3 regions of the Cytobacillus sp. FSL R7-0680 genome follow, and region 1 is predicted to be linked to each of the others. Evidence: riboswitches for the same ligand, from Rfam matches in the RefSeq annotation. Region 1 holds a riboswitch; each other region holds the start of a gene.
The links. A riboswitch is a leader RNA that binds a small molecule or an ion and turns the genes downstream of it on or off. The one in region 1 is predicted to bind cobalamin.

Region 1 (11,110 bases):
AAGCCTTCATATATTGGCGAGAAAAAAGAAAAGAGCAGTACAATGAGTTGGTACAGTATGAAAGCCGTATTGAAACAATTGAAGGACCGGCGTTTTTTATCGAATTCCTTGCATATAAAGATATCGTCAACCAAACAGATGAACTGGTACTTGAGCGTTATATTAAGTCATTAACAGACTACTCTATTATGACAAATAGAATAAGACATAGTTGCTATCCCTCAGGTTTAGCTCTTTGTTTATTACTTGAGAAATTCTCTCCACAATGGAAAGAAGAATTATTCGAACATCAACTAACTATTTATGAAATCTTACAAAAAGAATTTGAACCAATAGCTAGAGCACCAAAGAAAATGCATCTGCCATTTTCCTTAGACGATCTTATTCAGGAAGCTGAAATGAATAAAGAGCTTGAAATTAGCAGTTTTAAAAAAACAAATGGGTTCCTTCTAACACTGATAGGCAAAGGAAGGATTCAACAATTTGACCCTATGAATACCATACAATCGCATAAAAACTTCCTTCATAAAAACGGTATGACCATACGTCTTCAAGAGCAGTCCATATATTTTTCACGACCTGTATTAGCCTTAACAGAAAATAGATTAAACGATGTGTTACAGCTACAATTTGTCATTAATCACCCTCCGGAACAGACAATAGATGGCATCTTTATAGAAGGGATTGGCCATTTTTTGGGAGAGATCAAGCAAGTGGGTAATAACATCTATATCATATTAAGTAATTAACCTATGAATCAATATTGAACATAGTTTTGGAGAATTTCCTTCCCCTTATCCCATATCATCTTTAGCGCGTTTTTCCTTAGCGAATGACGCCTAATTTTTTTCTGCTCGGATCTTCTTTTTAGCTACAATTCTCCCTTTTTTTTTCTTCTTGAGTAAGATATACATCTGTTTTATATTTTCACGTAATCAATTTCCACTTACAATGAACGGCAGATTACATTGAGATTATTTCAAGCGACACTTCTACTTTTACGGCCATTCCATTTTCACTTCTATAACCTGACCCTTTATCTCTTTTTTATAAATCACAAACCTCATCCTTTCCAAAAATAATTGCCTTGGTATCAATGACCAAGGCAAAACATCATTCATTATCTTAAGGGGTCATAAGGAGTAAGATCAAATGGTAAAGTATGATTCAAAGCGATTTCACTAGCTACTACGCCTATATAAGGACCCATTGTTATCCCCGACGGCCCCAAGCCTGTGGCTATAGTGACATTATGATGTCCTTGCAGTTTACCTAATAACGGAAGGGTGTCGGGTCCCATTGGTCTAAAACCTACACGCATCTCGGAAATTGAACTATTTTCTAATGATGCTGCCATCTCCAGTCCTGCTTCAATTACTTCTTTCACTCCTCCAGCTGTCAATCGATAATCAAATCCTGCCCCCGCTTCTCTCGTTGCACCTACAACGATTCTTTGATCATCAAAGGCAAGCATATAGTAACTAGAATCCGGTATAACAACTGGCCAGTCTGAAGTAATATGTTCCTTTACACCGAAATGAATAATTTGCCCACGTTGTGGTTTAATAGCAATAGAACAATGAAGGGGTGAAAGAAACTCATTTGTCCATGCGCCAGTCGTTACAATGATTTGGTCACACGCATATAATTCTCCATTTACCTCTGCACCAACTACATGCCCATTCTTTAGAGTAAGACTTGCTTTGCCTTCTACAAATTGAGCCCCATGTAAGGAAGACGCTCTTTGCATCGCTTGACAAAGTAAATGTGCATCCACTCTAGCTCCCCCACTCACATAAAGTGCTTGATATTCTATATTCAATAGCGGGAATAAACCTCGTGCTTCCTCCCCTGATAAGCGCTTAATATCTCCTACCTCAGGCGTAGCCGCAGCTCGTTTGCTCATTGCCTCCGCTTGAAATTGTTTTATTACCTCATCCTCTTTGCTTATTGCCAGTGCACCAACCTGTTTATATCCTATATCCCATTCACCATCATTTTCTAATTCTTTAGTGAGCTCTCCATAATACAAAGCTCCCCTTCGAGCCAATGTATACCAATCTGGATGTTTATGATGAGTAATCCATGGACAAACAATTCCAGCTCCTGCAGCAGATGCCCTACCTTCATGGTTCGCATCAATTACAGTAACATCGATGCCGTTTCTACTTAAATGATAAGCAGCACTCGCTCCAACTATGCCTGATCCGATAATGATCACCTTAATTGTTAACATCTCCTTAATCAAACTGTGATATTTGCCGTTTTTTTATGAACGGCACCCTTTTTTTGAGAGGATTCACTATGTATACATATACTAATATAAAGGCTACTTCAGAGGTCCATTACAAATTTTATAGAAGGAGGAATGTCCATTGATATCTTTTAAAGTTCTACTTATCCTTCTCATCTTTTTATTTTCGATCTTGATAAGCTTACTTTTCAGAAAACTCACCTTTCAGTACTTTGATAGCATTGTCTTTCTTCTCATATCTATCGCCTCTTGCATTTCTATATTTTTCCTAAAAGGGAGTCATCAATATTTCTTCCTAATAGCCTGCATAAGCAGCTTTTTGATTTCCTGCATATATTTTTTTCTCTCATTCTATGAATAAGAATTATATATTTTGTTTGATTGTTAAAAACATTTTTTCTATTACTGTTTCTGGTATAACCGTAACTGCATCACCAAAACTAATTTCAGCAAAATACTCGTTATCTTTCTTTTGAACTCTAGATGTGATACCCACACCACATTCCTCATACACCAATTTCAACAATTGTTCTATATCCTCGATGTCTTTTTCAAAATAAAGATGGAACATATTTGATTGGGGTATTTTTGGTTTTGTATATAAACCATTTATTTGATTAAATCGCACAGCGAAGAATCGTGATATTTCATAATATCGCTTCATTTTATCTTTTCTTTTTTCATAATAATAGTCTGCTGGAATGATATAAGGGTAAAGACTAATGAGATCTCCGCCGAACCTTTTTTTCCAAATCTTTGCTTCTTCAATAAAAGACTCATCACCTGCTAAAATTGCTCCAGCTATCCCACCTACACCTTTATAAAAAGAAAGATATACACTGTCAAATAATGCACTTATTTCTTCTGCGCTCTTTTCATAATAAGGAAGCACTTCTAATAATCTCGCACCATCTAAATGTAGTTTAATATTATTCTCGCGGCAATGATTCGCCATTTGCAGAAGTTCTGAAAATAGGGGTACGGACCCGCCTATTTCTCTTTGCGGCAACTCTAATAACAATGCAGCGAACGACTCATCTAAGTGACTAATCTCTTCATAGCCTACAGGTCTACTTTCTTCACTGACGAATGTTACATCAAACTCGTGTAGCATCTTAGGGCCATCTTGTTCATGAATTTCTAGGTGGCATAATGGATGATAGGCAATTTTTTTTGATTGTTTTTTATCACTCCAGATTCTCAGAGCAATTTGTTGCGCCATTGTTCCACTCGGAAAGAAGACTGCTTTTTCTTTTCCTAATAATGTTGCCATCTTTTTTTCAAATTCTGCAATGATTTGACCTTCCCCGTAAAAATCGCTAGTGACATCTTCTGGTACATGACGGAAGGCTTCTTTAAGCACTTCCACTTGTCGCACTCCATGACCGCTTAAAGTATAGAGTGATTTTTGATAAATATCTTGCAATAGTGTCAAAGGTAGCGACCTCCTTATTCTGAATTTTCATGAATTATTATAACATGCCTAGAGGTGATTGGTAGGCAGAAAACTTCGCGTTACGAAATGATTGTAGTTATTTTATCAAACTCTAAAAAATCTTAACTACTTTTATCCTCGATGGCAGACAACAATTTCCCCCTGACAGTGACCATATTGTTTTTTTATGTGGGCTTTTTGTATACCTTCAATATTCAACGGATACACATGCGCCAAAACTGGGGTTAGATTACCTTTTTCTACTAATTGTTTTATCTCTTCTAACCCCTTCTTAATTGAATATGTAGTAATATATCTTATTGACAAACATTCTTTATCAACGACTTGAAATTTCGGTTTTGTGAATTTTAGCACTTCTGCTTCTGGCTTCAACCACCTTAACGCACTTAAATATGGATAGCCTTGTCCAATTGTATCAATTAGTAGATCAAAGCGTTGTTGCTTATGAATAGGATTCAGACAATCCCCATCAATATGAATGACATCTTTCTGCTTTACATCTTCGGAAAGTATGCCTACCACTGTGCCCATTGCCCTTAATAATTGAATGAGCATCAAACCTACATTCGTTTGACTACCTAAGATTAGAACATGGCTTCCTTCCCTCACCCTCCCCTCAACTGTTGCTTGCCATGCCGCTATACTACTTTCTAATAGAGCAGCCGATTCAATAAATGTTAAATTATTAGGCATGAGACAAACATTAGATGATGGTACTAACGTTTCGTTGGCATATGTCCCATATGTAGAAATAGTTGTTAGAAAGAAAACTTTGTCACCAGCTTTGAACTGGGAGACGTCTTTTCCAATTGCTTTAATGATTCCGGCTCCCGAACTTCCTAGAATGACCGGTAAGTTAAGATTGTCACTCAAACGTTGCCCCGACCTTAATTGCCAGTCACTCTCTAACACGCCACTCGCTTTTATTTGAATTAATATCTCGTCATCACCAACTGGTGGTGTTACTAATACAATTTCACGTAATTGGTGAATATCGCCATATTGAAGAATGCCAATTCCTTTCATAGAATGCCTCCGCTTATTATTACTGTTTATATTGTTCATTTTTACCAACTAGATATATTCTTAAAAATACATCTTGCACACATAATTTTATTGATGTATCACATTCTAATGATAATAATGTTTTTAGAGGAGGGTAAACTTGAGTGCAGCTAATTTCTTTCGTGTATTTAATGCCATCATCTTATGGGGAACGATGTTTTTTATTCCTGGTAAATCAATTAAAAGGTTTCTTCCTGTTACTTTATTTTGCTCTTGCATCCTTTTAATTGAAACATTATTTTCGTTTGTTTTTAAATGGTGGAGGGTAAAGGGCGGAAAGAAATACATGCTTTATGATTCAATTGCCTTTATATTGGGACCCTTATTCACAATTAATATTTGGGTGTTCCATTTAACATACGGGAAGTTTTTTCGATATGTCGGTCTTAATCTAATTATTGACCTTTTATTTGCCTATCCTTTCAATGCTTTCTTTCAAAAAATTGGTCATTATAAACTGTATAAATTCACATCATTTTCATTATTTATTTCTGCCTTCGCCTATGCATTAATTAATTATGGCTTTCAAGTATTATATGAACGATATCCGAAAGAATATATAAAAATGGATAAGGTGAGTAAAACAGAACCTACTGTTAAATGACCTTATCCTCTTTTATTCGGGAAAAAAAGCATTAGATAATTTTTGCTATTTTTTCAAGAGAAGTATTGATGGTAGATATTTGCTGTTGAAGAGAACATAATTGTTCATACGAATAAGTATTAAATAAGGCATTAATATAGGCCGCTCCCTCTTGTGTTAAACGAACACTAACAATTCGACGGTCATTATGTGCTCTACTTTTAGTTACAAAACCAAGTACCTTTAATTTATCACTCATATTCGTTGCAGCTGCTGGGGACATATAGAAATCTGTAGAGATATCCGTGATTTTCATTTCACCACGCTTTTTCAACTTCATCATAAGCCAAATAAGGTTATCATTGAGCGTTTCTTGTTTATGCAATAACACATTAATAAAGTATTTATTACTGGCCATTTCCCCAATTAGGTGCTGTATAATTATTTCATTCCTTGCGTTCATTTTTTCATTTCTCCTAATCTTTTATGAAGTAAAATAATTAAGGAAGGTTGACGCTCGGCTGTATAACCGAACGCCTATACAATTATTCTTCTGTCAATATAGTTTTTGCTAATGTATCATCTAATTCTTCAAAATCATCATAGCTGATTGTTTGATATAGTTCTTTTCTTGTTTGCATATTAGCAAGTGCATCTTTTTGTGACCCTGTTTCTTTAATGATATTAAAAACGTTTTCATATGCCTTCGCTGCCACTCTTAATGAAGTAACAGGGTAGATAACCATTTGAAAGCCCATTTGTGAAAATTCATCCGCTGAGTAGTAAGGTGTCTGACCAAATTCAGTCATATTTGCTAGTAAAGGAATTGAAATCGCTTGTGAAAATAGACTAAACTCTTCTTCCGTTTTTAATGCTTCTGGGAAAATAGCGTCCGCTCCAGCTTCTGCATATGCTTTCGCTCGTTCAATCGCTTCATCAAGTCCTTCCACCGCTCGTGCGTCTGTTCTTGCTATTATCATTAGATGAGGGGCAACTTCTTTAATTACTCTAATTTTTTGTATCATTTCTTCTGATGTTACAAGCTGTTTTCCATTTAAATGGCCACATTTTTTCGGTAACTTTTGATCCTCTATCTGCACAGCAGCCACTCCAGCTTCTTGCATTTCTACAGCTGTTCTTGCCGCATTTAATATCCCACCGAACCCTGTATCAATATCAACAAGTAATGGCAAATTAGTTGCTCGAATAATTTCTTTCGCCCTTTCTGCCATCTCAGTAGATGTAACCATACCTAAGTCTGGCAGTCCTTTACTTGCCGTATATGCAGCGCCTGATAAGTACAGAGCATGAAAGCCTGCTTGTTTTGCCATTAAGCCTGCCATTGCATCATGCGCCCCAGGTATTTGCAATATATTCTTATCTAGCATTTTTGAACGAAATTGCTCAGCTAAATCTTGTTGAGTCACAGGTTTATGAACAATCCATGCCATCTTGCATCCCCTCCTAGATTAAGAATAAATTCATAAATTCATTTACTGCCATCTCTTTTAACGTTTCTTGATCGGAAATAGCTCCAGCAATGCTTTTTTGTGCCTTGTTTGAAAAATGAGTTTTAATATTATACTCGAATTTCTGCAATACTTTTGGAATCGCTTCGTCACGGCGGAATCGATGACCTAATGGATATTCACATTCAATCTTCTCAGAAGAAGTTCCATCCTTATAATGGATTTGAACTGCATTAGCGATTGAGCGCTTGTTCGGATCTAAATAATCCTTCGAGTATTGCAGATCTTCCACTACCTCCATCTTCTCTCGTAAGGTGTCTACTCGGGGGTCGCTAGCTACATCATCCTCATAATCCTCAGCGCGAATATTTCCTTTTAATAAACCAATAGCTGTAATGTACTGAATACAGTGATCGCGGTCAGCTGGATTATGTAATGGACCTGTTTTATCGATAATCCTAATCGCTGATTCATGTGTGGTAATCGTAATTCGATCGATATCGTTTAAATCACCCACATCGCCATTTTGATGAAGTGAAACGGCACACTCCGCTGCAGTTTGCGCGTGAAATTCTGCCGGATAAGAAACTTTGAATAACACATTTTCCATTACATAAGCACTTAACTCTCTTTGTAGGGTAAGTTTTTGCCCTTTAAACAGAACGTCTTCAAATCCCCAGTTAGGTGCAGATAAGACACTGTTATAGCCCATTTCACCTTTCACAGCCATCATAGCTAACTGAACACCCCTACTTGTCGCATCTCCAGCAGCCCATGATTTTCTTGAACCCGTATTTGGCGCATGACGATATGTCCTTAATGCAGAATTATCCACCCATGCAAGTGATAATGCATGAATCACCTCTTCTTTTGTTGCACCAAGCATCTTTGCCGTAACAGCAGTTGTTGCCACTTTAACAAACAGTACATGATCTAAACCCACGCGATTTAAACTATTATCTAGCGCTAATATTCCTTGAATTTCATGAGCCTTGATCATCATTTCCAGGACTTCAATCATTTTAACTGGCTCTTTACCAACTGAAAGACGTTGCCTACTTAAATAATCTGCAACTGCCAAAATACCACCAAGGTTGTCAGAAGGATGCCCCCATTCAGCAGCTAACCATGTATCATTGTAATCCAGCCAGCGAATCATACAGCCAATATTAAATGCACCTCTAATGGGGTCTAATTCAAATGATGTACCAGGGACTCTTGTTCCATTAGGTACAACCGTTCCTGGCACAACAGGACCAAGTAGTTTTGTACATTCAGGATAATCAAGCGCTAATATTCCACAACCAATTGTATCGAGCAAGATATAATGTGCCGTGCGATAAGCCTCTTCACTTGTTATTTCATAATCCAATACATAATCAGCAATTTCCGTTAAAATAACATCGGTTTCAACCTTTTCATTCGTTTTCAGCATTTACTCGTACTCCTCCTCAATTTGGTAAAGTATGACGTGCACCTGAATAAATGACCCGCGGTCTAAATAAGCGGTTGTTTTCATGCTGTTCAATGACATGGGCACATAAACCAACCGTTCTTGCACTAAAGAAAATCGGTGTGTAAAGTGGGATAGGAATTCCTAACATGCCATAAACCGGTGCGGCATAATAATCTAAATTAGGGTATAGCCCTTTCTCAACTTCCATGATTCTTTCTCCTGCTTCACATTTTCGAAGCAACGAATCATCTCCATTTTGTATGGATAACTCCTGTAGAGCTTCCTTCATCATTAATGCTCTTGGGTCCATTTTTTTCATATAAACTCTATGACCAAAGCCCATAATCTTTTCTTTTTTAAATAGTTTTTTATAGAAGAGACCTTCCACGCCAGCGACACTTTCCGCTTCATTCAACATGTACATAACCGCTTCATTTGCACCGCCATGCAAGCTACCTTTTAAACTTGCAACTGCGCCCGTTAACGCTCCAAATAGATCGGATTGCGTGGAAGCAATTACTCTTGCTGCAAATGTTGAGTTTGGCATTTCATGTTCACTATATAAAAGTAATGATTGGTCAAATACTCTTTCTTCTAAATCGGAAGGTACTCTACCAGTTAACATATAGAAAAAGTTGGCACTATATGATAGGGATTTATCCGGTTCAATTCTCTCCAGACCTTGTAATATACGATAACTGTTAGCTACAATTGTCGGAACTCCGCCAAGTAGACGATAAGCTCTTTCTTTATTTGCTTGCTTCGACCTATCATCTAAGGTCGAATCATATCCAGCCAAGCTTGAGATGCCAGTGCGGAGCCCATCCATTGGATGTGTTCCTTTTGGTAAATGAGTAAAAACCTCCATTACGGCCGTTGGTATTTCATAATAGGACTTTAACGTATTAGCTAATGAATTTTTTTCCTCGTCTGTTGGTAATTGATCTTCTAGAAGTAAATGGATAATATCTAAATAGCTTTTCGTTTTTGAAAGTTGAATTAAGTCATAACCTTTTATGACAATCTCTCCATGAACAGTATCTAAAAATGAGATGCTGGTCTCAGAAGCTATGATTCCCTCTAACCCTGGTATATACTTCTCCTCCATGCTCACAATCATTTTCCTCCCATCCAATTACATCGTGCCTGACAATGCTGTAAGCCCTTTCAGCATTCCTTAAATATATTTGGATCTTCTCTTCTTCTACAGAGAGTGTTCGGATGTCTTCTTTATACTGATCTAATACTCTTTTTAAACTATAACTCTCAGCAGAATAGCTGTTCATCATGATCGTTGATTTCATTATGTTCACATAATAAGGAACGGTTCCAAACAAAGCTTTTTCCTCCGTTCTTGCTCACCTTTTTACCATATCAATCCATTAAAAAAACAACTTCTAGAAAGAAGTTGTTAAGTTCAAACGAATACTAAAATAAACATGCGACCTTGGCATGTATTCATTACCCGTACTTAACACCTCCTATATCCACGTAGGAATTGATGTTTACACTAAACAGGCAGGTCTCCTGGCTTATGGTCAACATGATACGAAACCTTCCCATCTCCAATTTTAGGAAACAGTGGTATCTTTCATATCACTCGCAAATACAGTTGCGGGACAGCGACGGAATCCAACCGTACTTCCCTTTTAAGTAAATAGACAAGCGAGCATTCTATTTACACCTATTTTTGAAAATATTCAATTGTTCTATTTAAATATATCAATATTTTAGAAAATTGACAATTATTTTCTTAATCGCACTACTTTTCACTTTAAAATTAACACTTTTTATTATAACAATTTAAATGTCGCCTACAAACATATCTTAAAAGAAATACAATTTTAACATAACATTTACCATTTTACAGAAAAAAATCTATCGCCCATAGACAGACAAGACGGCTTTTTGTTATAGTATATTAGTTACCATTGATAACTATTTTAAATGAGGTGAATATTATTATTGCTAGCCAAAGGTTCTTTCATCACTTTATGATGCTTTATCGCCCTTTTGAGAATAGACTGAACAGCTTATTAACGAAACATCAATTACAACGGGCACAGTGGACAATCCTTTATTATCTCTACCATTTTGGTCCAACAACTTTAGTAGAGATTGCTGCATATCAAGGTGTCGAAAAGCCAACAGTTACGAGGACCATAAATCAGCTTGAGGAATATGGATATGTAGAAAAAATCCCAAGCATGGATAAACGTGAAAAGAAAATGAAAATAACGAACGAAGGTGAACGCATATACAAAAAAATCCGCATTCCGATTGATCAGTTCGAAATGGAAATATTAGAGGGAATCACACCTGAGGAACAAGAAGAATGTATTCGTATTTTTGATAGTATTAAAAGCAATTTGTAAGGAGGAAGAAAAGAATATGAGTTCAACAAAAGAAAAATTATGGACCAAGGACTTTATCACCGTTTCTTCCGTAAACTTTTTTCTAACATTAGTGTTTTATTTATTAATGGTTACGATTGCGGTGTATGCCGTTGAAGCACATCATGCGACCGCCAGCCAAGCTGGCTTAGTTACTGGCATATTTATTATAGGAACATTGGTAGGAAGATTGTTTATCGGTAAATATATTGATCGTATTGGACGGAAGAAGACTTTAATCATTGGCTTACTATTATTTAGTTTATCAACAAGTCTTTATTTTATTGAAATTGATGTCAATTTCTTACTTATTACCCGCTTTATCCACGGTTTAACATTAGGGATGGCAAGTACAGCAAGTGGTACAATTGTCGCTTCAGTTATACCGCAAACAAGGAAAGGTGAAGGAATCGGCTATTTTAGTATGAGTAATA
Region 2 (11,110 bases), on a different contig from region 1:
TAGAAAATCCATGTCCCTCATCTTGTAATAAAATATACTTAACTTCACGTCCTTTTTCCCTCAATGCTTGCACAATTTGATCAGATTCCTCTTTCACTACACGGGGATCATTTGCTCCTTGAATAACGAGCATCGGTTTAGTCATAGCTTCCAAATAAGTAATAGGGGAATATTCAGTGAGTTTTTCCTTATCTTTTATGGGATTTCCAACCCATTGATCCATAATCGGTTTCCAATCTTCTGGAACTGATTCTATAAACGAAAATAAATTAGAAGGTCCGAAGATATCGACCACCACTTTAAAATAATCTGGATGTCTACCATGTAAAAGTAGTGCCATATATCCGCCGTAGCTTCCGCCCATTAATAGAATGTCACCTTTCTTTGTATAACCTTTTTCAATGAGCCACTCTATACCAGCTATATTATCTAACCTAGGACCATCTCCCCAATCACCCTCTACCATTTTCATAAAGGACAGCCCATAACCCGTTGACCCTCTAAAATTAGGGGCAAAGATGCTATATCCATGATTGATAAGGAACTGAAAATAGGAACGAAAAGATTTTCTCTCTGCTGCTTGGGGTCCACCATGTGGCCAAAATATAACTTCGCCATTATTTACCTCTTTATTTGCTTCAAACCATAATGCTTCAATTTCTAAACCATCAAATGAAGGATAGTAAATCGTTGTCGGCTCGACAAGCTCTGATTCTTCCACACCTGGTACGTGATATTCAGTTAACTGCTTCCACTTTTCACCCTTTTTCAATTGATAAATATTGTGCGGTTTAATAGCGCTTCTTCCTAAAAGATATAAATTTCCTGAGTCATGAACAACTAATTTTTCAATGATATCACAAGGGATTTCTATCTTTTGTAAGGTATTATAATCTAATGAATAAGCATAAAGAAAATCCTCCACTCCTTTTTCAGAAGTTAAATAGATGATGTGATTACGCTTATCATAATGAATGGAAGAGAAACTTTCATGGTCAAGCCCGATGACTTTACGAAATTGCTTTGTCATGATATTAAATTCGGCCAAATAAGTGAAATTTTCTTTAAAGTTGGTGATCAAATAAATCGTGTCTTCCGTAGTAAACAAAGATCCAGTTACAGTATGCGCCTCTTCCTCTTTTTCAGTTAAACAAAGCTTTTCACTTTCCGTATGTACATAAGAGAGAGAATGCGTATTGGCATATACAGTAGATGAAATATAACTCTCTTCATTTGGACTCCAACTATCTAGAAAGGTCATACCTTCTTTACCCTCTAGGAAAAGTTCTTCTTTCTCCGTTTCTATATGATATCTATAAACATTTAAATAAGTTGGATTATCTTTACCCGAACTATAATATAAATATTGGCTATCTTTTGATAATAAGGGATTAAAATTCCTCGTTTTTTCATTATTGATTAGTTGTTTCAATTTCCCACCACTTGGATGGACTGCATAATATTGCGCACACTCATCCCCATCATGATCAAAACCCGCAAGTATAAACTTGCTATTTTTATCATAGAGGAGACCCATGCACACTTGATTTTTGAATGTTAACTGAACTGGAAATTGTTGCGGCAAATTCATTGCCCATAAATTATAGTAGCCATTTAAATTTGTACTAAACACAACTTGGGACTCATCGGAATTGACGACAAAATCATTAATGCTTAACGTTTTTAAAAACTGATCCATCTCAGGTTTTGGAAATTGAATCATAGAGTTGCCCTCCCTATTAATAGAGTATTCTTATTATTCAGTATACCATACTCTGTTTTACCAATTAAAACCAAACAAAAGCGAACATAGTATGACATTTTTATTTCAAATCTACTTGTTTGCAATAATTTCTCTATAACTGCCCAAAATACCGATAGGAGGAATTACAAATGAGCCTTCTCTTTTTTATATTTTTTTCTTTCTTGTGATTGAAAAAGGTTCAATTGGTCATTCTGTTAATGCAGCGTGTTTACTTAAACTTCCTTCATTATAAATGTAAGGCAAATAGAAAGAGGATACTAACTATGATCAGACTATTTGGAGGACGAATTTTCAAAACAGGCATTTCTGTCTTTATTACTGCATTTCTATGTCAGCTATTTACATGGCCACCAACCTTTGCAGTCATTACCGCTCTCGTTACGATTGAGCCTACGGCGAAAGAATCCATTCGCAAAGCACCAGCTAGATTTCAAGCTTCTTCTATTGCAGCTTCTTTCGCCGTTTTATTTACCTTTATCTTTTCAGATAGTTCGTTGGCTTACGCTCTAACAGCCGTTTTCACTTTGATGATATGTACGAAGTTAAAACTAGAAGATGGCCTACTTGTTGCCGCTTTAACCGGTATGGCCATGATATCAATTGTCCAAGAAGCTTATATGGCAACATTGTTAATGAGACTTGGAGGTACAACACTTGGTTTATTAATTTCAACTTGTGTAAATATATTTATTTTACCCCCGAATTATTTACTAAAAATAAGCAAAACGTCTACTCAGTTAATGAATCGTATGGAAAATATTCTTGTATATGTGACGAACAACATCAAACAAGGAAATAGCAGCAGAAACGAGATCAAACAAGTCATTGCAAAGATTGAGGAAGAAATAGCACATTACCAACAGCTGATACAATATCAAAAAGATGAATGGCGCTTTCATAAATTTTCTAGGAAGGATGTATTTTACCTAAGGCAGAAAGAAAGGCATTTAAATATCCTAAAACAAGCGTTCATCCACTTATTCCAGCTTGTAAACCTTTCTTTGAAAGAGCTTACACCATCACCTTACTTAATGAGATTATTGCAAGATACTATACTGCATCTGAAACAGCCATCAAAGCAACCTAATGAAGAGGACTATTTTCATTTAAGAACACAATATACATTGAATGACAACCACCTTAAAATTGAAGAAAATATGCTCGCCATACAACAACTCATCATGCAGTATCAAATGAATGAAGAAAAGTTAAGAAAACTAAATGAGAGAATAATTAATGTAGAAAATACGAGTATTTAAGTATTTTTTTGAGCGTAGTGTGTAGAAGAGGATTTTATTTTGCAGCGTTATTCAAAATTTGAGCTGTGGTTATTAACTGTTATTTTCTGTTTTGCAAAGGAACTATTACTTATACGGCGCTCTCATTCTTGGGGTTTCGTCTGAGAGCAGCGATTCTCTCATTTAGGATATTTTTATTCTGGGGGCTTTTTCTAAAAGCAAGAATTCGCCCTTATATCACTCTTCTTACAGTTTTAGAAACAAATGAAATTACATTTCAACAAAAAACCACAGATTACTTAATCTGTGGCACTACTTTTCTATATTTATATTGTTCAACATTCATTGCATAGTGTGTATCCTGACACCTTATATCCTTTTCTTCTAAGAAATCGAATGCTCATGTTTTTTTCTATTTTTGATGAAGCAATAACGTGTACGCTCTTTCCATCGATTTCATGATAAAAGCGATGGAGATAAGCAATTGGAATATGGAGACGATGATGAGCCTGATCTACTTTTTCATTATAGTCTCTCACATCAACAATCCGAACATCACTATCATGATTGTCTTGTAACACTTGTGCCTTCACACCTAATACCGGCAAATATCTACTATATATAAAAGTCAAAAGTAAAATGATTAAGAGTATACTAATAAACGTAAGCATTTTTCCCCCTAGGATGTTATATTCACCCTCATATTCTATACCCCTATTGGTATGAAGTCAACAAGAAGAACTCACCATCCACATATCAATTTCTAAGCGTCATTTATTTTTTCTAAAACCTATAGCTGAAAGCTATTTTTTAATATCACTTTCATGTTTTGTAAAAGTAAGTAATAAGAAAAGAACAAAGCTAATCAATAGGATACTTCCTCCAACAATATAAAAAACCGTATTAATCATCTCTGGCATAAAACCTGGCTTAAAGATAAACATAGCCATTCCAGTTGTTAAACCAATGGTGCCGATAATGGCACTAGTGACATGTAATTTTGCAAGGAATCTTAGCTTCGGAGTAAATAATTGATAATATACCGCCCATGCGAAAAGTGATAGCCAGCCAACAACTAAACTATGAGCATGGATGGGTTTGAAAGCATAACTACCTGCTCCGGCCATATGTGATCCTAGAAAAGCACCTATCACTGCAAAGATAGCAGAAAACCTGAGTAATATTTTGCTAAATTTATTCAATTGACACTCACCCTTTTCATCTTCATTCATTTGATTTTATTTTGTCATCATATGTCCTATCTCACCTTTTATGACTGACAAAATAAGGTTATAGAATGAATATGAACGGAGTATGAACAATGGTTTACAATAGAAATGTTTTACTAATTCGATTGTTTTGGTAGCATAATTGTAAAAATCGTTCCTTCTCCTTCTTCACTTTCAACTCGCACTTCTCCTTGGTGAAGATCTACGATTGAATAAACAATGGAAAGTCCTAAGCCAGAACCAGCAATGGAACGATTTCTAGAAAGGTCGGAACGATAAAAACGATTGAAAACCTTTTTCATTTCCTCCTGATTCATCCCAATACCATTATCCTGAAATTGTACTTTTATCCAGCCCCCTTCTTCTATAAGAATAATGGAAATATCCCCATTTTCCTTTCCATATTTAATGCTATTTGTGAGTAAATTTTCCCAAACAGAATAAAGCAAGGAGGGGTCCCCTTCGATCATACATTCAGGCAATGAATAACTTAGCATCATGCCTTTGTCTTCTAAATGCCACTGATATTGTTTAATCACTAACTTTAGTTGTTCACTCATATTAAATAAAACGATATTCACCATATCTTTCCTATAGTCGATAGAAGATAATAATAACAATTGATTTGTTAAAACAGACAAACGGGTTACTTCTTCTTCCATCATAGTCATTTGATTCATTTCTTCATCTGTTCTTTTCTTTTCCTTAAAAAGATGTAAGTAACCTTTTATATTTGATAAAGGCGATTGAATATCATGTGAGATATTTGTAATAAATTCTTTGCGCATTTCATTTGCTGCTTCTAATTTTTTCGTCATTTTCATAAAACTTTGAGTAAGAGAACCAATTTCATCTTTTCTATTAGTAGGTAACTCAATACTGTACTCTCCATTAGCAATTACTGTTGTTGCTTCATTTAACTTTCTAATCGGCTTTACAATATACTTTGTACTGATGAACACGAATAAAATACTTAATAAGAGGATACCAATCAATAACCAAGCAAACATAATGTGCATTTCGCTAAATAAAAGGGAAATGTCAGGTCTGAGAAAAAGAGCATACTCCCTTCCTTGATAAGTAAATGGTACACCGACAGTATTTTTAAGTTCGTTAGCAAAAAAACCGGTCACAAATGTAGCATGTGGAAAGAGATTAATACCGTGATAAATCCGACCATTCAAGACTTGTTGAACAGCAGCACTACTTAAATTATGTTCGCGATACTCCGCTCCATAAAAAGATTCCTCTCCAAGACCATCAGTTACAAATATTTGATAACCAAAAGAGCTGATATGCGTAAGATATAGTTCCTTATTGATTTGTGGATTCTCCTCCATGAAGGTAATAGTAGCTTTCGCCATTTCTGTCACTTTGGCATCGTTTTTGGGCTTTAATGTTTGTTGATAATATGCATTGCTCAAAATAAATGAAATGACACTGCTTAGAAGCATAATACAAATGGTTGTGAGAGCAATTTTTGAGTAAAGTGTTTTCATTTGGCTATCTCCAATGAATAACCGATACCACGAATCGTTTTTATTATTACATCCACCTCTAACTTAGATAAGCGGCTACGTAAACGTTTAATATGTACATCAACGGTCCTTTCATCCCCAGAAAAATCAATGCCCCAGATTTGTTCAATTAATTGCTGTCTACTGTACACTCTATTTTGGTTAGCGGCCAGAAAATATAATAACTCAAATTCCTTCAGTGGTAATAGATAGGTTTTATTGCTCACTTCAATTTCATAGCTTTTTTTATTGATATATAATCGGTCGAGCTTGATACTCGTTGTTCCTACCTTACCATATCTTCGTAATAAAGCATTGACACGGAATAATAACTCTTTCGGCTCAAATGGCTTTACCACATAATCATCTGTACCGACTGAAAATCCCTTTGCTTTATCATCTAATTGTCCCTTTGCCGTAAGCAGGATAATCGGGAGGTCAAAATCCCTACGAATCGTTTTTGTTAGTTGATAGCCATCCATGTTCGGCATCATTATATCCGCAATAACAAGATCGACTACTTCCGTTTCTAATATTGCCATCGCATCCTGTCCATCTTTTGCCTCAGTGGTTTGATAGCCTTCTTTTTGTAAACTATCCTTCATTAAATAGCGAACATGTTGATCATCATCAACAATTAAAATTTTTCTCACAAGAAACACCTCTTCTTCTTAAAGCTTATCATTTCTTCAATTATTAAGAAGAAATAATAAACCTTGCATATGATATGCAAGGTTTATTATAAAACTTATAATTCATCAAATCCATTATCGACTTGATTCACTTTTGTATATTGTCTTGATTTTTGTTCGAAGAAATCAGATTTGCCTTGATCTACCTCTTCATAAGCAACAATCCAACGGAGTGGATTTTTACGAAATCCTTCAAACGGTCGTTCAAATCCTAATTGATTACTGCGGACATTGGCATAAAATTTGATGTATGCTTCAAGGTCAGTAATAAGAATACCATCCATTTTATCACCGATTACCTCACGTGCCCATTCAATTTCGAGATCTGCAGCTTTTCTAAAGGTATCTTTTACAAATTGTTGCAATTCTGGTGTGTTTAATTCAGGATGCTCGTTTAAGATTTCTTTAAAGATTTTCACAAACAAATCAACGTGAATTTGTTCATCACGATTAATATAGTTAATCATCGTTGATGTAGATACCATTTTTTGATTTCTCGCTAAATAATAGAAGAAAGCGAAACCGGAATAGAAGAATAAGCCTTCTAATACTACATCATAAACGATTGATTTTAACATATTTTCCGCCGTCGGTTCTTTTACAAAATCTTTATAACCATTTGTAATAAAATCATTTCGTTCTCTTAATGTTGGTTCTGTACGCCAATAATCGAAGACCTCATCTTGCTTACTTTTTGAAACGATCGAAGAAAGAATATAAGAATACGAGTGATTATGAATAACTTCTTGTTGTGCAAGAATAATCATTAACGCTGAAAGACTAGAATCTGTTAAATAATCTGCTGTCTTCCCAGCATAGTCAGTTTGAATGCTATCTAGTAACGCTAGTAAACCGATAATCTTTAAAAAGGCTTCTTGTGCGTCCTCAGATAACTCAGGGAATTGCTTAATATCTTGAGACATATTAATTTCAAATGGTGTCCAGAAATTAGATAACATCTTTTTATATTTAGGGTAAGCCCAGGAAAATCTTACATCATCCCAGTTTAAAACGTTCGAACATTCTCCATTAATAATACCTGTTGAACGGTTTGGTGCTTCATGATTCATAATGGGACGTTTATTTAAAGTGTTCATTTATTTCATTCTCCTCTCGGTGAAATCAGCTAGAGCATGATTCACAATCTTCAATATCTGTGGAAGTAGAACGTAAATAATACGTTGTTTTCAGCCTGTTTTTCCATGCCGATACGTGAAGATCTAATAATTCTTTTGCTTTAATCGTATTTTTAATATAAAGATTAAATGACACTGCTTGGTCAATATGCTTTTGACGTTTCGCATTTTGAGCAATGCTCCATTTTTGATCGATATGGTAAGCAGATTTATAGTACCACGTAGTTTGAGCGTTTAGGTCTGGTGCAGTTACAGGAATACGATAGTCTTTTTTCTCCTCTGAGTATTGCTTGTTGAAGATTGGATCAATACTCGGTGTACTACCTGCAATTAATGCAGTTGACGCATTTGGTGCTACCGCTTGTAAATAGCCGTTTCTAATTCCTTTTGCTCTCACTTTTTCCATTAGTCCTTGCCAATCAAGTTCGCTATCAGCATTCAGGTAATCTCTTTTTTCGAAATAGGCACCTGTTTGCCAATCTGAACCATTGAATGCGGGGTAGGCTCCCTTTTCCTCAGCTAGATTCATAGAACTTTCAATTGTTAAGTAAGCAATTTTCTCGTAAAGTCGGTCTGCAAATTCTAATGATTCAGGGCTTTCCCAAACGACCTTATTAGTAGCTAATAAATGATGCCAGCCGAAAGTACCTAAGCCGATCGCGCGATATTTTTTATTCGTTAACTGCCCTTGGATAACAGGGATTTTATTAATATCAATTACATTGTCCAGCATTCTTACTTGAATAGGAATCAATCGTTCTATGACTGCTTCATTCACTGCTTTGGCAAGGTTAATAGAAGACAGGTTACATACGACGAAATCTCCAGGTGTTTTCTCGATGACAATTTTACCATCTTTTGTATACTCTTCTTCTCTTGTTGTTACACTTTGATTTTGAACGATTTCAGTACAAAGATTTGTACAATAGATCATACCTGCATGTGCGTTTGCATTCATACGGTTCACTTCATCCCGATAGAACATAAATGGTGTTCCAGTTTCTAATTGACTACGCATGATAGACTTCATAATATCGATAGCAGGAATTTCCTTCTTCGATAGCTCTTCATTATTGACGCATTCTAGATATTTCATTCTAAAAGTACCTGCACCAACTTCTTCATCATAATAATCTTCTAGTGAGAAGCCCATTTTTTGTCGAACCTCATGTGGGTCAAATAAATACCAGTTACTACGCTCTTCTACTTTTTCCATGAATAAATCAGGTAGACATACACCGGTAAATAAATCATGTGTACGTAATCTTTCATCACCATTATTTAACTTTGCATCAAGGAAAGAGAAGATATCCTTGTGCCAAACGTCTAAATAAACGCTAATTGCCCCTTGTCTTTGTCCAAGTTGATCGACACTTACAGCTGTATTATTTAGTTGTTTCATCCATGGAAGCACCCCAGATGAAGCGCCTTTGAACCCTTTAATCATACTACCTCTACTACGAATCTTACCTAAATAAACGCCGATTCCACCACCATTTTTAGATAGTGCAGCAATGTCTGTATTACTGTCATAAATTGAATCTAGACTATCATCAACTGTTTCGATAAAGCAGCTAGATAGTTGTCCCCAATTCTTACCTGCATTAGATAAAGTTGGTGTAGCTACGGTCATAAATAAGTTACTCATTGCCCAGTAAGCTTCTTTTACTAATTGCAGCCGATTTTTTTCTTCTTGATGCATAAGAATCATTGCAATAACCATCCAGCGTTCTTGAGGCAATTCAAAAATCCTCTTTTGGCGATCTTTTGCTACATAACGATCCGTAAGCATTTTGATCCCGAGATAAGTAAAGAGCTGATCTCTTTCAGGGACAATTTCTTTGCCTAATTCATCAATTTCTTCTTTTGTATAACTAGATAATAAAATAGGACTATAAATATCAATATCACTTAATTGTTGAATTAAAGAATGAAAATCACCATAAGCCTGACCACTGTACCCTCGGTTCTCAGCTGCTTGTTGATAAATCTTCTTTAAATATAAATGGGCAGCCACATATGTCCAATCAGGTTCATTAACATTTATGTAAGAAAGACATTCTAGTATTAACTGATCGTAGAAACTATCTAACTCTAAGTGATTTAATTGATCTGCACGCTTTTCTAACGCACTAATTGGTAAGTTGTTGAATTGTTGATATAATTGTTCAAAATTGACTGTCGTATCAATCATTGTTTTCAAATTCCTTCCTCCTTCAAACTATTTCTATCAAATTTAGGCATAAAAAAAACCGCCCCAGTTACACCTTGAGCGGATCAAACGACAGTATAAATACAAGTGTACAATACACTCTTTTCATCAACTGTCGTTTCATCTTCTCAAGCCCCGAAGAATTGAAACTTTTGATTAAGAAGGCAGGTATCCTGGCTTGTGTATCAATCTACTAAGAGCCTTCCCATTCTTTCAAAAGAACAGTGGTTTCCTCTTTTCGTCACACTTACAGTTGCGGGTACAGCTCCGGCTTATCCGGATTCCCATTTTAAGTCCATTTGGACTCCTTCAACCAATTACTATATGTAGTTGTTAAGAAGTAAAAAAATAACTATATATTGTATCTGAGATTGTATGAGTAATCATATCACATCATTTCATAGAATACAATTTATTTCTTTTATCTAAATCTAAAATATACATTTCGTTCTTTTAGCGGTAAATTTAAGACCATAATAAATAATAGCATTTCTTATTTGTGTAAAAAAGTCTTGAAATCCATTAAAAATTGTTCAAGCTGACCAACTCTACTTTTTTACCTTCAAACGAGTATGCTTAAACCAGAAAAGTAATAGTTTTTTGGTAAATAAATTAAAAAATCATAGAATTGTTGAAATAAATCAATGGTGTTAAAGTTGTGGGGCAAAAATTAATTAAAGGTATATTCCATATTAAAAGAAAATAATTTATCTTAAAGGACAAAATTTTTTTACCAATCTTCTTCATGTCTTCTATAAAAATAGAAAAACAAACTAACTATTTAAATTAGCTTGTTTTTCTCATTCAGTTTATTGTATAGAATGTTTTTTAGAAATTCATACGGAACTTGTTATTTTTATCTTACACGTTGCAAACGAAGTGCATTTAATACAACGGACACAGAGCTAAACGCCATCGCAGCACCTGCTAACCATGGTGCTAAGAAACCTGCAGCTGCAATAGGAATACCGATTGTATTATAGCCAAACGCCCAAAAAAGATTCTGTTTAATATTACGAATGGTTTTTTTACTCATCATGATTGCATCAGCAATACTATTTAGATCACCACGCATAAGTGTAATGTCTCCTGCTTCCATGGCAATATCTGTACCTGTACCGATAGCCATGCCGATATCGGCAGTTGCTAATGCTGGGGCATCGTTAATACCATCTCCTACCATCGCTACCTTTTTCCCTTGACTTTGTAGCTTTCTTACTTCTTCTGCTTTCGTTTCTGGTAAGACTTCTGCAATGACTTTTGATATACCTACTTCTTTAGCAATGGCTTGTGCGGTTAACTGGTTATCTCCAGTCATCAT
Region 3 (11,110 bases), on a different contig from region 1:
TCTCATTATGGTTGTACTGTTTTAAAGTGACCTGTAATTCTAACAAAATCTCATCTTCAATATGCTGAAGTAAATCAAATTGATCACGATAATGGCTATAAAAAGTAGAACGATTGATATCTGCTTTTTGACATAATTCTTTAATGGTAATGGATGAAATTATCTTTTCTCTTAATAATTCCATTAAACTTTCCTTTAACACCATACGAGTATATTGTTTCCGACGATCCAATTTTTTGTTCATCATGCCACCCTCACTTTTTTGAGAAATCCAACAAAGTACGCTTAAATGTTGGATGTTAAACATTTTTTACACAACTGTTTGTTGTTTATCTAACACAGTGGTATGTATAATGTTACTGTAAAAGAATTTCAACATCAAGAAGTGGGGAAGCCAATAATGATTGAGTTTATTATTCGTTATAAAAAATCTGTAACCATCATTTTCTTTTTGTTATCAGTGCTTTCTGCTATTGGATTTCTGTTTGTGAATGTTAATTATAATATGAAAGATTATATCCCAGCAGAAGCTGAATCTACCGTTGCTTTAGAAGTGATGGAAGATGAGTTTACTAGTGGCATTCCAAATACAAGCGTAATGGTTGAGAATGTAACAATCCAAGAAGCGCTCGTTATTAAAGAGAAATTAAATAAGGTTCAAGGTGTAACTGATGTGATGTGGTTAGATGATGCGATGGACATAAGAACACCAATAGAAACCGGAGACCAAGGCACAATAGAAAATTACTACAAAAATAATCACGCTCTTTATTCTGTCACCATTGAGAGTGGCAAAGAGGTCGAAGCAACAGAAGATATATATCAAATAATTGGTGAGAAGGGATCACTTATTGGCGAAGCTGCAAATACAGCTACGCAGCAGAAAATGACAGGGCAAGAAACGTTACTCGCTGCAGGGATACTTATTCCCATTATTATCATTATACTAGTTCTCTCGACAAACTCTTGGGTCGAACCGCTCTTTTTCTTAACGGCTATCGGTGTATCGGTAATTATTAATTTAGGGAGTAATGTTTTTATAGGAGAAGTGTCCTTTGTGACACAATCAGTCGCACCAATTTTGCAGTTAGCTGTTTCCTTGGATTACGCTATCTTTTTATTACATAGTTTTCAAGATTATCGTAAACAAGGGCATGAGCCAAATGAAGCTATGAAACTAGCTATGAAAGAATCGTTTAGTGTCATTGCCTCGAGCGCATCTACAACTCTATTTGGATTTATTGCATTATTGTTTATGGATTTTGAGATTGGATCAGACCTAGGTTTAAACCTTGTTAAAGGAATAATTTTAAGTTTTATAAGTGTGATGGTATTCCTTCCAGCACTTACATTATTATTCCATCATTGGATTGAAAAAACACAGCACAAATCATTAATACCAAATTTTAAAGGTATTGGAAAAAAAACATTAAAGTTAAGGTTTCCAGTCTTGATTTTCGTCTTACTTCTCATTATACCTAGCTTTTTAGCACAAAAAGAAACCTCATTTACTTATGGAATGGGGGATCAACCTGATAGTACTAGATTAGGGCAAGACATCCAAAAAGTAGAAGAAATATTTGGCGAATCAACCGCTGTAGTATTATTGGTACCTAATAATGAAATAGGTAAAGAAAAAGAAATGATTGAATCTATTGAAGAGGTTGACCATGTCTCAAATGTAATTGGATACGCGAATATGGTTGGCTCGACTATTCCGCAAGAATATTTGGAGGAGGAAGCAAAGGAACAATTCTTATCTAATAATTACAGTCGAATCATCATTAATACTGATGCAGGAACAGAAGGAGATATTCCTTTTCAATTAGTAGAAGAGGTAAGGGAAATAGGTACTAACTATTTTGGTAATCAAGCGTTAACTTTAGGCGAAAGTGTTGCACTTTATGATATGAAATCAACTGTTACAGAAGATAATTCTTTAGTAAATACTTTAACCGTTATCGCGGTTGGACTCGTGTTACTTGTCACATTCAAATCATTATCATTACCGATTATCTTATTATTAACAATACAATCTTCTGTTTGGATTAATCTCGCCATACCCTATTTTACCGATACGTCATTAGTATTTATTGGTTATCTCATCGTTAGCACTGTACAGCTTGCAGCAACGGTCGATTATGCCATTTTATTAACAGAGACTTATAAGCATAATCGTGGAAAGTTATCTCCAAAACAAGCGATGAGAAAAACAATTGATGAGAAATTATTTTCCATTATCGTTTCAGCGTCCATATTATCAAGTGTCGGATTTATATTATGGCTAACTTCCTCAAATCCAATCGTCGGTTCTATAGGATTATTATTAGGTAGAGGAGCATTGCTCGCGTTTTTACTCGTTATACTTTTTCTACCTGGATTATTATTACTATGTGATAAATTGATTCAAAAAACATCTCTTCAAATGGACTTTAGTAACAAGGAGGAAAAAAATGAAGATCATTAAATGGATGCTTATCACTGCTTCTCTATTTTTCTTTCCTGTGATGAATATACATGCAGAATCACAACCTGTTAAAGATGAAATGAGTAAAGGGAAAGTAGCAAACAAAAATGAAGTGATTTATGCTAACTTGCTAGCAGACGGTAACCTAACCGAATTATATGTTGTCAATTCTTTTGAAATGATAGAACCTGGTGTGATTGAGGATTTTGGAAATTACGAAAAAGTTAAAAATCTAACTGACACATCAAAAATTAGCAAAGAAAATAATCAGATCACATTACAAGCAAAAGAAGAAAATTATTATTATCAAGGAAACTTACCAAATAACTCTAAGTTACCTTGGCGTTTTACAATTAATTATTACCTTAATAATAAAAAGATTAATCCAGAAAATTTAGCTGGTAAATCTGGCGATATAAAAATGGAAATTGCTGTAGAAGCGAATGAAGGTAAGCGTTCTTCATTCTCTGAAAATTATATGCTGCAAATTAGCGTACCGCTGAACACTGAAAAATTTAAGGATATAAAAGCTGAGAATGCCACTGTTGCACAATCCGGCAAAGATAAGCAGCTCACTTTTACCGTTATGCCTGAGCAGGAAGAAGTATTTACGATTGAGGCAGAAACAAATCATTTTGAAACAGAAGGTGTGCAAATATCTGCTTTACCTGCTTCACTTGCCATTGATAGCCCAGATACTGAAGAATTGACGAGTGAATTTCACTCATTAACTGAGGCAATTGGTGACATTCATCATGGTGTCGGAGACTTAGAAATAGGAATGAATGAACTTTCATCAGGCTTACGGTCATTAGAGGGTGGGGCTGCACAATATAAAAAAGGACTAAATGAATTAAGTCAGTCTGGTGACCAATTAACTGAAGGATCAGCACAAATAAATAATACTTTATCTTTGATTAAAGATGAGATTAAACAAGCCAGTGGCGTGAGTGGTATTGGGGAACTCGAGAATGTAACAATCGATCTGCCTGAGGTGGCGGATAATTTAGAACAAGCAGCTAATGATGTAGACCAAGTAGTTGTTAATTATAATGAGGTAAAAACACAAATCAACCGTGCTCTGGAGCAGATACCAGATAACCAAATTTCAGATAAAGAGATAAATAAATTATATGAAAGTAATGCGAATAAAGAGGTAATTGATCAATTGGTAGAAACCTATAGAGGGACAAAAGCTGCTCAAGAAGTTCTACTACTAGCCAAAGATAACCTTACAGACATGGTTGAACCTCTATCAACCTTTAGTCAATCAATGAGAGAAGCAGCAGGTAACCTCCGTGCAATATCATCTAATATAGATGAATCTATTCTTCAAATTGACATTGATGAAGGGTTAAAACAATTGACATCTGGTGTTGAAGAAATGGTATCTAACTATAATCAATTCCACCAAGGGTTACTTGCTTATACAGGCGGTGTTTCTGAATTAAGTACATCAAATAATGACATCCATGAAGGAATTAGCGGTTCTCTATCTGGAGCTGAGCAACTAACGAAAGGAGCTGGCTCGCTTCATAATGGAACTGGACAATTACATGATGCAACTAAAGACATTCCTGAGGAGGTGACAAAAGAAGTTGATGAAATGATATCGCAATATGATAAATCTGATTATGAGCCAATTTCTTTTGTATCAGATAAAAATAATGATAAGTTGGAACTAGTCCAATTTGTCATTCAAACAGATAAGATTAAAATAAAAGATAACAAAGAAGATGTTAAAGAAACAAAAGATAAAGTAGGATTCTTCGAGAAACTTCTTAACTTATTTAAGTAAACTTGAAAAACACGCCTCTGCAATCTAGGAGGCGTGTTTCTCTTTTAGGGGGTAAATTTATTTAACCTTTCATGTTACATAAAACGAGGTCAAAATGAAGAATTTGACCTTTTTCTACTCGGGTTGTAGGAGTGGATTCAATCAATGAATCTAGCTTATATTGTGGTTGGAAGAAAAATGATAAAGAGCCTAACTTTTTCATCGTTTTAAGCTGAGAATACATATTCTAAAAAATAAATTGTAAATTTTCCGAAAAATTGATATATTGTTAGTGTGAAAACTAAATAAGCTAAATAAACAGGTGCTTGTTCATCAAGCTTAAAAGGGAAACCGGTTAGACTCCGGTGCTGTCCCGCAACTGTATTTGCGAGCGGATTGTACATAACCACTTATTCATTATTGAATGGGGAAGGAGCAAATCCGCCACGACCATAAGCCAGGAGACCTGCCTGTTTTAGCCAACATCATTACCTACGCGGATAGGGGGTGTTAAGTGCGGATAGAAGAACATGTATATAACACTACACATGTTTATTTGTTTGTCCACTCGTTACTTAACAACTTCTTTTAATAGGAGTTGTTTTTTGTTTGAAGGAGGTTTGCTTCTTACTACTGATTTGAGCAAGCGCTCAATCAAAGGAGATAGAAAGATGTAAAGGGAGTGCACGATGGCGAAGCTAAAAAAAACGCTAGAAGAAAAGGGAGATATTTTTTCTCCTGAAGATTTTCTTGAAGAGGAACAACTCATTGCACAAACGGCAGAATTATTTATTAAGAATGATGTGTTGCCCCAAATGGATTCATTAGAAAATAAGAACTATGAAGTGGCTAAGAATCTGTTTAAAAAATCAGGGGAACTTGGTCTACTTGCTATTGATGTACCTGAAGATTATGGCGGGTTTGCACTTGGTAAAAAATTATCCGGGCTTATTGCTGAAAAGATAGGATACGGTGGGGCTTTTAGTGTTTCCTATAATATTCATGTAGGTGTTGGCACATTACCGTATGTTTATTTTGGTTCAGAAGCACAAAAACAAAAGTATTTACCACAACTCATCTCTGGGGATTGGATTGGTGCTTATGCCTTAACGGAAGCAGGAGCTGGATCAGACGCACTTTCACCTAAAACAAGAGCTATTTACAACAGCAAGAGTGATAGTTGGATAATAAATGGGGAAAAACAATGGATTACCAATGCTCACATAGCAAATGTGTTTGTTGTGTTTTGCCAAACAAATGACGGGATGACTGCTTTTATTGTTGAAAAAAACACAGCAGGCCTATCGATTGGTGCAGAAGAAGAAAAGATGGGTATTCATGGATCATCAACAGCTACTCTTATATTGGAAGATGTCGTTGTGCCATCCGCTAATATACTAGGAGAAAAAGGAAACGGTCATCAAGTTGCCATGAATATATTAAATCTAGCTAGATTGAAGCTAGCTTTCTCGAATATTGGCACAGCTAAACAAGCCTTCAACTTTTCTCTTAGCTATGCGAAAGAAAGACAACAATTTGATAGAGCGCTGGTTGAATTTACGTTGATACAAGAAAAATTAGCTGAAATGGCGACATCTATTTATGCAAGTGAAAGTGCCGCTTATCGCACAGCAGATATGATTGATCAAGCTCCAACGGATGAAGGAATCACCTCTTTAAAAGCATTCGCAATGGAATGTGCCATAAACAAAGTACGATGCTCTGAAATGCTTGGGCATGTAACAGATGAGGCCGTTCAAATTCACGGTGGATACGGTTATATGAGAGATTACGATGTTGAGCGACTATATAGGGATGCTCGAATCAGTCGTATCTTTGAAGGAACAAACGAAATCAATCGCTTAACCATAGCAAAAAACTTACTTCACAAACACTCATCTAAAGGTATCACAATCAATACCCCGACACCATTACACCGAGATAGAAACAGCCAATTTATTGAGTTAGGAAAAGAACTGTTATCGCTGTCTTTGGAAGCGGTTTCAAATGCAAGGATTGATATTAATAGAGAACAGCAGTATGCACGTCTTTTAGCTAATATCATCACAGAATTATATACAATGGAAGCGACTTATATGCGGACTTTAAAACTGCAACATCGAAAACAAAATCAAAAGTGGAAAGATTTAGCGACTGATATTATATGCGAACAATGCTTTCAATATTTGAAACAACAAACGATTAGCCTGATTTCAGCAGCGATACTTGATGAAAAAGAACGATTCGTTGCTTTCGCAAACATTGAAAATTACCAAATCCCACTCTACAGCAATCTGTTATTGAAAAAAAGGCAATTAGCACAAATACTTATTGATCAACCAAAATTACTGAAATGAAGGGAGCTAAAATGATGGGTGAGAAAATCGGTTTTATTGGTTTAGGGAATATGGGTTTACCGATGGCGCAAAGCTTATTATCAGAAGGCAATGAAGTGTACGGTGTCGACCTTAACAAAGATGCTGAAGCGGCATTGCTAAGGTCGGGAGGTGTGATTGGATTATCTATCAATAATATCATAAAGCAAGTAAATTTTATTTTCACAAGCTTACCTTCAATGAAAGCGGTGGAAGAAATCTATTTAGGTGAGGAAGGATTGATTACAAAAGGACGGGAAGGCATTGTCCTGATTGATACAAGTACTGTTGCTCCTAGCTTGAATCAAAAATTAGCAGAAGAAGCAAAAAAGAAGAGGATTCATTTTCTTGCTGCTCCTGTCAGTGGGGGTGTAATCGGTGCTGAAAATCGTACTTTAACCATTATGGTCGGTGGTCCTAAACAAGCTTTCGAGCAATCCCAACCATTGTTAAATATTCTTGGAGAGAATATTTTTCATGTGAACGAACATATTGAAAGCGGAACTGCAGTCAAATTAATCAATAACTTACTTATCGGTTTTTATACTGCTGGTGTAAGCGAAGCCTTAAATCTGGCAGAAAAAAGCAACATTAATTTAGCGCAATTATTTGAGATGTTGAATGTGAGCTACGGCCAAAGTCGGATATATGAAAGAAACTATAAAAGTTTTATCGCAAACGAAGATTATCGACCCGGTTTTACTTTGCAGTTATTAAATAAAGATCTTGGTTTTGCGCTTGATTTAGCCAAGGAACACGAATTGCAATTGCCAGTTAGTGAATTACTATTAAATATATACAAACATGCTGAAAACGAGGGTTATGGAAGCCAAGATATGGCTGTTCTTTATGAAAAAGTGAAAAATGATCAAACAAAAAATGCCAAAGAAACGGGGATGAAGGAATGATTAAAACAGAAATTCCAACAATGAAAAACCATATTAATGGTGAATGGGTTGATTCAAGTAGTAAGGAAGTGGAAGCCGTACCGAATCCGGCGAATGGGACAATTATTGCTTACGTCCCCCTTTCTGGTAAAGGAGATGTTGATTTAGCTGTCAAAGCTGCTGCTGCGGTCTATCCTAAGTGGGCTGAGGTACCCGTCCCAAATAGAACGCGTCTGCTTTACCAATATCTTCATTTGTTAAAAGAGGAAAAAGAAAACCTCGCTCAAATTATTACAGAGGAAAATGGAAAAACATTAAAGGATGCGCGTGGTGAGGTACAAAGAGGAATTGAAGTCGTTGAACTCGCAACCTCCACTCCTAATTTAATGATGGGAGATGCGCTTCCTAGTATTGCCGAAGGGATAGATGGCTCAATTTGGCGCTATCCGCTTGGTGTTGTTGCTGGGATTTCCCCTTTTAACTTTCCAATGATGGTTCCTTTATGGATGTTTCCTCTGGCAATCGCTTGTGGGAATACATTTATACTGAAAGTTTCAGAAAGAACGCCGATCTTGGCTGGTAGACTCGTTGAGTTATTCTATGATGCAGGTTTTCCTAAAGGTGTATTAAACCTTGTACATGGGGGAAAAGACGTGGTTAATCGCTTATTAGATCATCCAGAAATTCGTGCAATTTCTTTTGTTGGGTCAGAGCCGGTAGCCAAACATGTTTATCAAACAGGCACCGCTCACGGAAAGAGAGTCCAAGCATTAGCTGGTGCGAAAAATCACGCAGTTATAACATCTAGTTGTCATCTAGAAAAAACGGTTCAAGGTGTTATTGGCGCAGCGTTTGGAAGTAGTGGGGAACGATGTATGGCTTGTTCTGTGGTAGCCGTTGTAGAAGATATAGCAGATGAGTTTATGAACCTACTCGTAGCAGAAACGAAAAAACTTACTGTCGGGGATGGTCGCTTTGAAGAGCATTTTGTTGGACCACTCATTCGTGACACTCATAAATCCCGTGTGTTACAATATATCGCCTCAGGGGTATCTGAAGGGGCCCATTTAATCGTAGATGGCAGGGATACAGAGACGACAGAAGATGGTTATTATGTAGGTGCAACAATATTTGACAATGTAACATCCGATATGAAAATTTGGCAAGATGAGATTTTTGCACCGGTCTTAAGTGTCGTTAGAGTAAAAACATTTGAAGATGGCATCGCTTTAACGAACCAATCAAAATTTGCCAACGGAGCTGTTATTTATACATCCAGTGGTAAAGAAGCACAAATTTTCAGGGAGAAGATTGATGCAGGCATGATTGGTGTAAATGTGAATGTACCTGCTCCTATGGCCTTTTTCTCTTTTGCTGGTAACAAATCATCATTTTATGGAGATTTAGGAACTAACGGAAAAGATGGTGTTCAATTTTATACAAGAAAGAAAGTTGTAACTGAACGTTGGTTTTAAAAAAACGAAAGGAGAGATTGTATGACAGATGAAGTACTCTTCACAGTAAATGATAAAGGGTTAGGTGTGATTACACTCAACCGACCGAAAGCGCTAAACTCACTTTCTTTAGCAATGGTTCAACCACTTAAAGAAAAGTTACTGCGATGGAAAAACAATAATCACATACAGATGATTCTGATCAAAGGAGCAGGAGAAAAAGGCTTGTGTGCAGGTGGAGATATAAAAGCTTTATACGATGCCCGCTTGAATGAAAAAAATAAAAGTCTGGCAATGCAATTTTTCAAAGAGGAGTATGAATTAGATCAATTAATTTATGACTATCCAAAGCCCATTATCGCTTATCTTGATGGTATTGTAATGGGAGGGGGAGTTGGGCTGACTTATGGGGCAAACTATCGTATCGTAACTGAACGGACGAAGTGGGCCATGCCTGAGATGAATATTGGCTTCTTCCCTGATGTAGGTGCTGCCTATTTCCTTAACAAAGCTCCAGGCTATATTGGCCGTTATTTAGCGTTGACGGCAGAGACGATACATGCATCTGATGTTCTCTACATAGGAGGAGCTGATTATTTCATCAAGAGTGAACAATTTAACTCCCTCTTAGAAAATCTAGAGAATATGAATTGGTTAGATGTAAATCTCGATTATAACTTGAATGATTTCCTCAATCAGTACGCCAACAACGAAAGCGGAGAAAGTAAGTTATCACAATTACAAGAAGAAATTGATTTGCACTTTTCTTTTCAAACATTAGAAGAGATTCTACACTCTCTTCGTGAACATCCTAGTGATTTCGCTACAACGACAAGTGATATCTTATTATCTAAATCACCTTCATCACTTAAAGTCACACTTAAGCAACTGATTGACGGTGAAGAACAATCTCTCACAACTTGCTTAGAAACAGACTTAATACTTGCTAGAAATTTTTTAAACCATAGTGACTTTTATGAAGGTGTACGGTCAGTGGTCATTGACAAAGACCGCAATCCCCAATATGACTTTGCACAATTATCCGATTTTACATCTCAACATGTTGAGGGATTCTTTCAAAAAAAGTAATCTAACTCTGAACGCACATAAAAACAATTAAAAAGTAAACTTCATTGAATTAAAAAACCTTGTATGCCGATTGTAGCTATAAGCTCCACGCAAGCAAGGTTTTTTTATTTACGTATTAGTTATGTTTACACAAGGTAGTTTCTTTTTGTTTACGCATTTTAAAATTTTCATAATAGAATTCAATTTTTCTTCTGGAGAAGTAAGTATGTTTTAAAGAAATTTTGAAGAAAAATCCACAAACCTCTCTCTTTATCGATGGAATACATACTTTAGTAAAGGATGTATTCTCATTTGTTTTTTAGATGTAAAATAGATCTTAGGTACTATTGGTTAACAAAGGATAAATTTCCTTTTTGTAAATATAAATGAAAGTAGTTGAATACTTGTAGAATGTGGTGAAAATAAAAAGCAGCTGCTCAAATTAAATAATAACAATGTTTGAGCTCCTTGATGATTTACTACCGAAGAGGTGCAAATCCTAAAAGCACTCGAAATGATAAAGGAATATATGGAGTTGATTCTTAATGGCTCGTTATCAATGATAAAACCTTGGACGCAAATGAAACAGCAAGGGTATGAGTTTATTACTATATCAAATAGAAGAGAAAGCAATTTTTCTTTAATATTGATATTTTTTGAGAAAGAAATTATACTTATATAAGTAATATATGGCTAATAGGTAAAGAGATTGCCTATTACTATATAATAATAGGTGAATGGTGAGATGGATAACGAGTAGCGTCTGCTGCTTTGCTATTAGCCCGCCATAAAATAGTTTGTGAAAACAAGCTATTTTATGGCGGGCTTATTGTATGCATAGAGTAATAGGTTTAACAAATGGTCACATGGAGGACCATAAGATTACATTTTCACTATACACTTACCTTGGAAAAACTGTGACTTTATTATTGGAGGACGCTTTTAATGAATATCGAACATCAATTCAATATGATTATAAGAGAAATTCGAAAAAAACATGTAGGCAATGGACCAAGAGAAATGACTACAAAATTTACAGGCTGTTGGGCGATTACGGAAATGAAAGGGAACTTAACAAATGT

Region 2: another riboswitch for cobalamin. It lies ahead of MKY26_RS07930 (ribonucleoside-diphosphate reductase subunit alpha); the one in region 1 lies ahead of MKY26_RS22425 (hypothetical protein).
Region 3: another riboswitch for cobalamin. It lies ahead of MKY26_RS06195 (acyl-CoA dehydrogenase family protein); the one in region 1 lies ahead of MKY26_RS22425 (hypothetical protein).

Annotation. Positions count from the first base shown of each region.
Region 1 covers NZ_JBBPAO010000002.1:58,450-69,559, forward strand. The annotation lists gene MKY26_RS22380 (hypothetical protein) at 1-749, shown strand, start outside; gene MKY26_RS22385 (NAD(P)/FAD-dependent oxidoreductase) at 1,121-2,236, opposite strand; gene MKY26_RS22390 (threonine aldolase family protein) at 2,619-3,689, opposite strand; gene MKY26_RS22395 (NADP-dependent oxidoreductase) at 3,822-4,736, opposite strand; gene MKY26_RS22400 (hypothetical protein) at 4,876-5,379, shown strand; gene MKY26_RS22405 (MarR family transcriptional regulator) at 5,411-5,821, opposite strand; gene prpB (methylisocitrate lyase) at 5,904-6,809, opposite strand; gene MKY26_RS22415 (bifunctional 2-methylcitrate dehydratase/aconitate hydratase) at 6,823-8,262, opposite strand; gene mmgD (citrate synthase) at 8,279-9,400, opposite strand; gene MKY26_RS22425 (hypothetical protein) at 9,345-9,620, opposite strand; cobalamin riboswitch at 9,784-9,986, opposite strand; gene MKY26_RS22430 (MarR family winged helix-turn-helix transcriptional regulator) at 10,215-10,658, shown strand; gene MKY26_RS22435 (MFS transporter) at 10,675-11,110, shown strand, end outside.
Region 2 covers NZ_JBBPAO010000001.1:1,599,362-1,610,471, forward strand. The annotation lists gene MKY26_RS07895 (S9 family peptidase) at 1-1,723, opposite strand, end outside; gene MKY26_RS07900 (aromatic acid exporter family protein) at 2,029-3,024, shown strand; gene MKY26_RS07905 (hypothetical protein) at 3,339-3,674, opposite strand; gene MKY26_RS07910 (hypothetical protein) at 3,807-4,205, opposite strand; gene MKY26_RS07915 (HAMP domain-containing sensor histidine kinase) at 4,349-5,731, opposite strand; gene MKY26_RS07920 (response regulator transcription factor) at 5,728-6,402, opposite strand; gene MKY26_RS07925 (ribonucleotide-diphosphate reductase subunit beta) at 6,498-7,538, opposite strand; gene MKY26_RS07930 (ribonucleoside-diphosphate reductase subunit alpha) at 7,564-9,771, opposite strand; cobalamin riboswitch at 9,936-10,113, opposite strand; gene MKY26_RS07935 (heavy metal translocating P-type ATPase) at 10,646-11,110, opposite strand, start outside.
Region 3 covers NZ_JBBPAO010000001.1:1,221,690-1,232,799, reverse strand. The annotation lists gene MKY26_RS06210 (TetR/AcrR family transcriptional regulator) at 1-247, opposite strand, end outside; gene MKY26_RS06205 (efflux RND transporter permease subunit) at 401-2,467, shown strand; gene MKY26_RS06200 (YhgE/Pip domain-containing protein) at 2,454-4,265, shown strand; cobalamin riboswitch at 4,548-4,732, shown strand; gene MKY26_RS06195 (acyl-CoA dehydrogenase family protein) at 4,934-6,601, shown strand; gene MKY26_RS06190 (NAD(P)-dependent oxidoreductase) at 6,616-7,527, shown strand; gene MKY26_RS06185 (CoA-acylating methylmalonate-semialdehyde dehydrogenase) at 7,524-8,981, shown strand; gene MKY26_RS06180 (enoyl-CoA hydratase/isomerase family protein) at 9,003-10,049, shown strand; gene MKY26_RS06175 (DUF2294 domain-containing protein) at 10,974-11,110, shown strand, end outside.